Regions from separate parts of the Ensifer sp. Root31 genome, predicted to be linked through region 3. Evidence: riboswitches for the same ligand, from Rfam matches in the RefSeq annotation. Region 3 holds a riboswitch; each other region holds the start of a gene.
The links. Region 3 has a riboswitch for cobalamin ahead of nrdH (glutaredoxin-like protein NrdH). Riboswitches for the same ligand answer to the same signal wherever they lie in the genome.
Positions count from the first base shown of each region.

Region 1: another riboswitch for cobalamin. It lies ahead of cobU (bifunctional adenosylcobinamide kinase/adenosylcobinamide-phosphate guanylyltransferase); the one in region 3 lies ahead of nrdH (glutaredoxin-like protein NrdH).
Region 2: another riboswitch for cobalamin. It lies ahead of ASD00_RS27225 (CbtB-domain containing protein); the one in region 3 lies ahead of nrdH (glutaredoxin-like protein NrdH).
Region 4: another riboswitch for cobalamin. It lies ahead of bluB (5,6-dimethylbenzimidazole synthase); the one in region 3 lies ahead of nrdH (glutaredoxin-like protein NrdH).

Region 1 covers NZ_LMCO01000023.1:346,133-348,326, reverse strand. Annotated here, with positions in the region: gene ASD00_RS21720 (adenylate/guanylate cyclase domain-containing protein) at 1-339, opposite strand, end outside; cobalamin riboswitch at 649-1,055, shown strand; gene cobU (bifunctional adenosylcobinamide kinase/adenosylcobinamide-phosphate guanylyltransferase) at 1,193-1,717, shown strand; gene cobW (cobalamin biosynthesis protein CobW) at 1,721-2,194, shown strand, end outside.
Region 2 covers NZ_LMCO01000037.1:5,316-7,509, reverse strand. Annotated here, with positions in the region: gene ASD00_RS27230 (CbtA family protein) at 22-816, opposite strand; gene ASD00_RS27225 (CbtB-domain containing protein) at 1,014-1,190, opposite strand; cobalamin riboswitch at 1,233-1,502, opposite strand; gene ASD00_RS27220 (TetR/AcrR family transcriptional regulator) at 1,501-2,193, opposite strand.
Region 3 covers NZ_LMCO01000034.1:168,208-170,401, reverse strand. Annotated here, with positions in the region: gene nrdE (class 1b ribonucleoside-diphosphate reductase subunit alpha) at 1-531, opposite strand, end outside; gene nrdI (class Ib ribonucleoside-diphosphate reductase assembly flavoprotein NrdI) at 501-917, opposite strand; gene nrdH (glutaredoxin-like protein NrdH) at 935-1,156, opposite strand; cobalamin riboswitch at 1,458-1,684, opposite strand; gene ASD00_RS41930 (hotdog domain-containing protein) at 1,836-2,194, opposite strand, start outside.
Region 4 covers NZ_LMCO01000023.1:180,820-183,013, reverse strand. Annotated here, with positions in the region: gene ASD00_RS20935 (SDR family oxidoreductase) at 1-806, shown strand, start outside; cobalamin riboswitch at 884-1,093, shown strand; gene bluB (5,6-dimethylbenzimidazole synthase) at 1,138-1,929, shown strand; gene ASD00_RS20925 (DUF2865 domain-containing protein) at 1,838-2,194, opposite strand, start outside.

The DNA of each region.
Region 1 (2,194 bases), on a different contig from region 3:
CACTCCATCGCCGTGAATGTCGTCGCCTTCAACGATGACGTCGCCAAGATTGATGCCGATGCGGAATTCCAGTCGACCCTGATCGGAGCCGCGGCTTTCGGATTTCGCGCGCTGAACCTCCACCGCACAACGGACCGCCTCGACGACACTCTGGAACTCGACCAATAACCCGTCGCCCATGGTCTTGATCAACCGCCCGCGATGTGCGGCAATCCTTTGTTCGAACAGGCCGTGCAGATCGGCCTGAAAGCGGGCACACGTACCCTCTTCGTCGGCTTGGGTGAGCAGTCCATAGCCGGAAACGTCGGCAATCATCACGGCGGTGAGCCTGCGTTCCATCTGCCTTCCGGATAATCGAAACGACTTTCGGCTACTCTATCGCAATATCTGACGTTGCTAAAATAAAGTTCAGTTGCCGTGGAGCGTCCGCTCCGACGTCGACTACAGCGCCGCGCGTCTTACTGGACGCGCAAAGGTCGCTGTAACACTTTGAATTGCTGCATGTTTTTATCCTTAGGTCGAATACCATCTAAGGATAAAAACATGCAGGAGTGGCCTTTGCGGCCTGCTGCCGGCAAATTGTCGCGCGCCGCATCTCGACGGGTGGCGTGTCGCACGCGTCGATTGACTTTGCGGCGCCCGCTTCCTAATCATCTGACGTTGGATGGTTTCCCCGGATCGTGGCGATGCGGGGGAATAATTGGGAATGTGACGGATGGACCCAAATCGGGCATCCTTATCGCAGCCGACCCCGCGACTGTAGAACGGTCAGGGTTCGCCATCGGGCTGATAGCCGGCTTCCTTTCGATTGCATGGGGCAATCGAAGGCGGTTTGGAATTCAGCCGGAAAAGCCACTGGCGTGGCTTCGTGATCAGCCGGGTTGGACGCCTCTTCTTCTACGAATCGTCCGCCTTTCACGAAACCAGAAAACGCCGGGAAGGTGAGGCGGGCCGTTCGGGCCCAAGCATCGGTCTTCGCGTGATCACGCGGGGCGCGATGTGGTGGGCTCGTGACGCCGTGAGCCAGGAGACCTGCCGTCCGACAGGGGCATTCCGCCCGAAGGGAAGCCCGCTTCCCACGCCATCACGGAGGTTGTCTTGGCTCATCGATCGTTTCCCGAACGCGCCGTCGGCGCGGTGAAATCCTGTTGCCGCTCGAATTCGCGACCAAGCGCGTGAGGCTGCAACGCACATGAGCATTTCCCATGCCGGGCCGGTTCTGGTCCTCGGCGGTGCCCGTTCCGGCAAATCCAGCTTTTCCGAAAGGCTCGTCGAAGCCTCCGGGCTCGGCATGCACTATGTCGCGACCGGCCGTGCCTGGGACGACGAGATGCGCGAGCGCATCGACCATCACCGGGCAAGGCGCGGCGAAGGCTGGACGACGCATGAAGAGCCGCTCGACCTCGTTTCGCTGCTGACGCGCATCGATGACGAGAACCGCGTGGTGCTCGTCGACTGCCTGACGCTGTGGGTCACCAACCTGATGATGGAAGGGCGCGACATGGCGGCAGAGTTCGCGGCCCTTGCCGCTTTCCTGCCGGAGGCGCGGGCGCGCCTCATCCTTGTTTCCAACGAAGTCGGCCTCGGCATCGTGCCCGAGAACCGCATGGTCCGCGATTTCCGCGACCATGCCGGCCGGCTTCACCAGATCGTTGCGGAGAAATCCGCGGAAGTTTACTTTGTCGCGGCCGGATTGCCGCTGAAAATGAAGGGTTGATCCATGACCACTGCCAGAGCCAACCAGGGCAAGATCCCGGCGACCGTCATCACCGGCTTCCTCGGTGCCGGCAAGACGACGATGATCCGCAATCTGCTGCAGAACGCCGATGGCAAGCGCATTGCGCTCATCATCAACGAGTTCGGCGATCTCGGCGTCGACGGCGACGTGCTGAAGGGCTGCGGCGCAGAAGCCTGCTCGGAAGACGATATCATTGAGCTTACCAATGGCTGCATCTGCTGCACGGTTGCCGATGATTTCATCCCGACCATGACCAAGCTGCTCGAGCGCGAAAATCGTCCTGACCATATCATCATTGAAACCTCGGGCCTCGCTTTGCCGCAGCCGCTGATCGCCGCCTTCAACTGGCCTGATATCCGCAGCGAAGTCACCGTCGATGGCGTCGTCACCGTGGTCGACAGTGCCGCCGTTGCCGCCGGCCGTTTTGCCGACGACCATGACAAGGTCGATGCGTTG
Region 2 (2,194 bases), on a different contig from region 3:
TGGCGAAATCTGGCCGGTCTGTTACGCCTTGGCGAAACGATCGTTGATGAAGCCCGACACGACGCCGAGAACAATCCAGAACGCGAGCGTGGTGGCAAGGGCTGCCACGGCGAATTCAGCGCCGAGCACGGCCGGCACATTGCTGGAGATGTCCGACGGTTGCGGCGCGCCATAGACATGCGGTGCCGCGATCAGCACGAGGCCGATGATCTTGGCGGCGATCTCTTGCCGCAAGACCAGCAGATAGAGACCGGCGGCAGACAACAGCACGGTTGCACCCCACCAGACCTGGCGGTCGCCGAGTTCCGCGGCCGGGAAGCCCGGCAGTTCCGGCGGCAGACCGATTGCCGGCAGCATGTGCACGGCAAGCCAGCCGCAGGCGCCCCAGAGCGCGCCGTTCCTGAGCGTGATCGGGTAGCCGATGACGAGGCTGACGCCGGCGAGCAGCAGCGCGAAGCCGGAGCCGGTCACCAGATTGGCGATCAGCGTGCCGGAAAAGCGGCTCATGCCGAACATGATGCCGCCTTCCTCGTGTTCGCCCTCATGGGCGTAGGCAGGCGTGATCGGCGACAGGGCGTCAAGCAAAGCGCCAATCGGCGAAACCGCCTTCAGCGACGAATGCTGGTCGTGGTTTGCTGCGGCCGGATCGGCCGTTCCCGGCTGAACGGCTGGTTGTTCGCCGGCGGCCGGTGCCTCGCCTTCGAATTCTTCCGCGTGCAGGATCAGCGGTACGACGCGCAGTTCCTGGGCGCCGGTCATGAAGACACCGGCAATCAATCCAGCCACGATCGCGGCCAGAAGCGTTCTGACAATCATTTTCGATATCCCTCGATATCGGCGCGCCATGCATCTGGCAGGCAGCGCCGTGTCCCACTGGCAAATATGCGAACGGCTCCGTCCGGCAGATCTTCAATCTGCATCAGACGCGAGCAAACGCGTCCGGCTGTCTGCCGGAAGCGTTTTTGTCCGCAGCTATGTCGATGCGGAACGCAAGTCGCGTCCCGGAACATCGCTTAGTGGCAGGGGAAGCCATAGGAGTGGCGGGTGTCGTGCGCGGTATCGTGCAGCACGGCCGAGTTCGCCAGGCCTGCGCCGAAGACGAGGAAGCCGCCGATGAGGAGCGCGATGATACCTGCGGTCAGACGATCGCTGAGGGAGAGCGGAATGCTCGAAACTGTAGATGTAGCCATGACAACCTCCGTGATGGCGTCGGGATCTTTCCCGGTTTGGGCCCTATGCCCGCATCGACTGGCAGGTTTCCTGGCTCAGGACGTCGGGTGAGATCACCCTGGATTTGCCTCGCCTTCCCAGAGCAAGGGCCGCCCTCTCGCGGTCTTGTCTCCAGTGGCTTCTTCCGGATCGCTCCGGAACGGCGCATTCACGTCGCTCTACAGTCGCGGGGTCGGCCGTGATTTGAATGCCCAGCATGGGTCCATCCGTCACGTTCCCGTTTACTCCCGAAACGCGTTCGCGTTGCGGGAACCAATCGATCCACGATGATTAGGATCGCACCCCGGAGATGTCAATTAGACTTGCGCCGCCGCCCGGTCCATCCGCGACAAAATCACGAAGGATCATGCGTTTATAGGCTTCGACGATCTGGTCGCCCTCTGCTCTGGTGACGGAGACCGCAAGCCGCATCGTGCAATCGCCGAGATGCATGATCAAAAAGGCGGCGCTGTCGATCGTTTCGCGCGGCGTGTCGGGCGCAAACCGAGCCCAGACGTCGGCCAGAAGCTGGCCGCCGGCACGGCTTTGCAAAAGGTCGATCTCGCGCAGCGCCTTGTCGGCCTGCATCGCTGACCAGATGTCGCGCATCACAGGCTCGGCCAGGAACATATCGTAATAGATGTCGAACAGCATGGAGAAGGCGTCACGCAGTTCCGAGATCGACGTCACCTTGGCAAGCTCGGCCCCGATGCATTCATTGCAGACCGCATTGTAGCGCTCGGCCAGCGTGCGCACGATCGCCGCCTTGTCGGGGAAGTACTGGTAGAGGGAGCCGATCGAGATTCCAGCCTTTTCAGCGACTTCGCTCATGCGCATGGCGTCGCTGCCCTTCTCCTGGATGATCGCCGTGGCGCAGGAAAGGATGTGCTCGACGCGCTCGCGGCTGCGCTTCTGGCTGGGCGTGCGGCGCAGCGCCGGCTCGTCGTCAGCGGGGATTGTGGAAGGGCTTGCATCGGGAATCATG
Region 3 (2,194 bases):
CTCGCCGCGCTGCTTTTTGCCGGCGTTGAGGAAGGTCGGGGTCGCCGGCTGGAAGCGACCGGAGATGATCTCGTCGACCATGTCGCGCGCCAGCGCCTCGTCGCCGCGCGCCAGCGTCAGCGCCACCATGCAGACCCGGTCCTCGTAGCGCTCGAGGTAGCGCTTCCCGTCGAAGGTCTTCAGCGTGTAGCTGGTGTAATATTTGAAGGCGCCGAGGAAGGTCGGGAAACGGAACTTCTTGTCATAGGCGTGATCGAACAGGTCGCGCACGAAGTTGAACGAATACTGGTCGAGAACCTCCTGCTCGTAGTAGCCCTCGGTGACGAGGTAATCGAGTTTTTCGCGCAGGTTATGGAAGAACACGGTGTTCTGGTTGACGTGCTGCAGGAAGTACTGCTTTGCCGCCAACCGGTCCTTGTCGAGCTGGATCCGGCCGTCCTCGTCATAGAGGTTCAGCATGGCGTTCAGCGCGTGGTAATCGAGCGCCGATTCCGTCGCCTTCAAGGGGCGTTCGAGTGTTGAGACGTCCAAAATCGTTCCATCCCGTTTTTGACATTGGCGACGTCCTCATCGGTTCCCAACAGTTCGAACCGGTAGAGATAGGGCACCTGGCACTTGGCCGAGATCACGTCGCCGGCGATCCCGTAGGTCGCGCCGAAATTGCTGTTGCCCGCGGCAATCACGCCGCGGATGTGGGAGCGGTTGTCCGCATCGTTGAGAAAGCGGATCACCTGTTTGGGCACGGCGCCCCGGCCGTCGTCGCCGCAATAGGTCGGGACGACGAGCACATAGGGTTCGTGCACGTCGAGCGGCGCGTCGGCCGCGCTGACGGGAATGCGTCTGGCGCGCAGGCCGAGCTTGCCGACGAAGCGATGGGTGTTTTCCGAGCGGGTGGAAAAATAGACGATCAGCCCCATCGCGCCGTACCTCGGCTTCAGGACAGTGCGCTGATCTTGTCGGGGCGGAAGCCTGCCCAGTGCTCCGGGCCGGCGATGACGACGGGAACCTGCATGTAGCCAAGGCCCTTGACCGTCTCGAACGCGTCCTGGTCGACCGAAATGTCGATCACCTCGTAATTGACGCCCTGGCGGTCGAGCGCGCGATAGGTTGCGGTGCACTGGACGCAGGCGGGCTTGCTGTAGACGGTGACGTTCATTTCTTCCTCGTTTGGTCGGCTGGATCTGGGCATGAAAAGGCATGCGGATACGCACAAGCGATCCGGCGAAATGCAGGACTGGCAGGATGACCGCTTGCTCGGGTCGAGAAGACCCGGGCGCGGTTGTTCGTCAGATTCGCGGCTTCCCGCGCCTCTTCATTGGCGAATGATAGGAATTCGATGACGCGGACATGACTTCACCCCGAAGTTGAAGACGGCGCTTCCGGGGAGACGTCGAGACGATCAGGCAGGTTTCATCCTGCCCCATGCACACCTCTGACCTCTCCGGACACCCCGCCCGTGGACGTTTATCGATCGAGGCAGGTCTCCTGGCTCACGGGTCGGTGCTTCTGTCCGGACCTTCCCGAAGCATCATGCTTCAGTGGCCGAATGCTGGACAGTTGCTCGCCGTTTACAGTTGCGGGGGCAGCCACGGCTTAGCCAAGCGAAATCGCTACGACGGCACCGTATTCCCATCTTCGCTCCCAATCCTTGCGAATCGGGAGAACCTCGAACACTAGATATAGTATATGTCGGGAAAATTGCGTCAATAGGTTCCATGTCGAAGCTACCTGGGAGGCGGACAATATTTTTTCGGGTGTGGATAGCGGGGAGTAAACGACAAGTGTCGGCGAAGCCTGTGGATGGAGAGCCGTCATTGACAGCTCTGCTGAAATCCTCAAGCCGCGAAGGCGGGAACAGGACGATTGTCCCCGTCGACTGCCACCATGATGAAGGCGCCATGGGCAGTCAGGGTCTGTTTCGCTCCCGTCAAATCCTCTGACCACAATTCGACATCGACCGTCGTCGAGCTCCGTCCGGTGCGCACAATCCTGGCGACAAGCTCGATGATCGAGCCAACGGTGATCCGGTGCTTGAAATCGATGCGCTGGCAGGAGGCGAGCACTGTCGTCTTGCGGCTCGCCCGTGTCGCCGCGCCGAAGGCGGCCTTGGTCATCTGCGCCAGCGCGTCGCCGCCAAACATGGCGCCGAAGCTGCTGGCCTGATCCGGAAAGACGATATCGACCATGCGCACGG
Region 4 (2,194 bases), on a different contig from region 3:
GCCGTCTCGACGGCAAGATCGCCATCGTCACCGGCGGGACGCAGGGGCTGGGCGCAACGATCGCCAACCTGTTTGCGGAACGTGGGGCTAAAGGTGTCGTCATCTGTGGACGCAACGTTGCCAAGGGCGAAGCGAAGGCCGAGCAGATCCGCAAGGCAACCGGCGCGCAGGTACTTTATGTCGAGGCAGACCTCGAAAAGGTCGAGGACGCGCGCAAGGTCGTCAGCGCCTGCGACGCCACATTCGGGCGCGTCGATGCGCTGGTCAATGCGGCGGCGATCACCGATCGCGGCACCATCCTGGACACCAGCCCCGAACTGTTCGACCGGATGTTCGCTGTCAATGTGCGCGCACCGTTCTTCCTGATGCAGGAAGCGGTAAAGCTGATGCGGCGGGAGGGCACGCAGGGCACCATCGTCAATATTGGCTCGATGTCGGCGATGGCCGGTCAGCCGTTTATCGCCGCCTATTGCTCGTCGAAGGGGGCGCTGGAGACGCTGACCAAGAACACCTCCTATGCGCTGCTGCGCAACCGCATTCGCGTCAATGGCCTCAATATCGGCTGGATGGCGTCCGAAGGGGAAGACCGCATCCAGCGCGAATTTCATGGGGCGGCAGACGACTGGCTCGAAAAGGCGGCCGCCAGCCAACCCTTCGGTCGGCTTGTCGACCCCAAGGAAGTCGCGCGTGCCTGCGCCTATCTCTCGTCGGATGAGTCCGGCCTGATGACGGGGTCGGTCATCTGCTTCGACCAGTCGGTGTGGGGCGGCTATGACGGCTCGCCGCATCCGGTCGCGCCGCTCTGACATCTGACGCTGTCGCGAGGCCCTGTGGAGTGACCGGCAAGCGACGCCGGACTTGCTTGTCATTCCCTGTGGGCTGTGCCCTTATGACGCCGTCAGGTGCCCGCAACGCGGGAGAATCGGGAATCCGGTGTTATTCCGGAACGTGCCCAACGCTGTGACGGGGACGACTGCCTCTAGGGATTTTGAGCTTGCTCAAGATCTTGCCACTGGATCTTCATGTGATCTGGGAAGGTGAGGCGGCCGGTTGATCCGAAGTCAGAAGACCGGCCTGGCAAGATAGACCGATATCCGCGCGGACGGCGGAAGGTTGTGCATTGTTGGGGATCGAACGATGCTGACTGACGCTAATGGCGGCCTTGCGGCTGCAGAGGCCTTTTCATCCGACGAGCGCGAAGCCGTCTATCGAGCCATCGAAACGCGCCGGGACGTGCGGGATCAGTTCCTGGCCGAACCCTTGCCTGACGATGTGGTGATGCGCCTGCTCAATGCTGCGCACCGGGCGCCATCGGTGGGTTTCATGCAACCGTGGAATTTCGTCGTGGTCCGGCAGGCCGAAACCCGCGAGCGGGTATGGCAGGCCTTTTCCCGCGCCAACGACGAAGCGGCATTGATGTTCGATGGCGACCGCCAAGCGAAATACCGCTCCCTGAAGCTGGAGGGGATCCGCAAGGCACCCTTGAGCATCTGCGTCACCTGCGACCGCACGCGCGGTGGAGCGGTCGTTCTCGGGCGCACCCATAACCCGCAGATGGATCTCTATTCCACCGTCTGTGCCGTGCAGAACCTCTGGCTTGCGGCGCGCGCCGAAGGCGTTGGTGTCGGCTGGGTCAGTATCTTTCATGAAAATGAGATCAAGGCGATCCTCGGCATTCCCGATCATGTCGTGATCGTCGCCTGGCTTTGCCTCGGATATGTCGATCGCCTTTACCAGGAGCCGGAACTTGCGGTTAAGGGCTGGCGCCAGCGGCTGCCGCTGGAGGAGCTGGTGTTCGAGGAAGGCTGGGGAACCTGCCGAAAGGCAGACGCTGCGATCAGTTGCTCTGAACCGGCTGGTAGCCCGGACCCTTCGGATGGCGAAGGTCGATCGACGTTTCCTCCTGGGGAAGGAACGTCGGCCCGATGACCCGCACCTTGCTCTTGGCGGGATCGTAGGGGCGCTCCTCCGCAGCCGCCTTGGCGGTAGGGGCGGCCGCTTCCTTCTTGCCCTCGATGACGATGATCGACGATTCGCTGTTGCCAGTGTTGCCACTGGAAGCCTTGGGCGTCGTCGCGATCTTTGGAATCTGGCAACCGCAAATGCCCGGCTTGCCGACGCCGCGCGTCCGATAGGCAAAGGCGTTTGGCAGTTCTTTATAGGGGCGTCCCGTCGAGGCGGAGACCATCTGGTC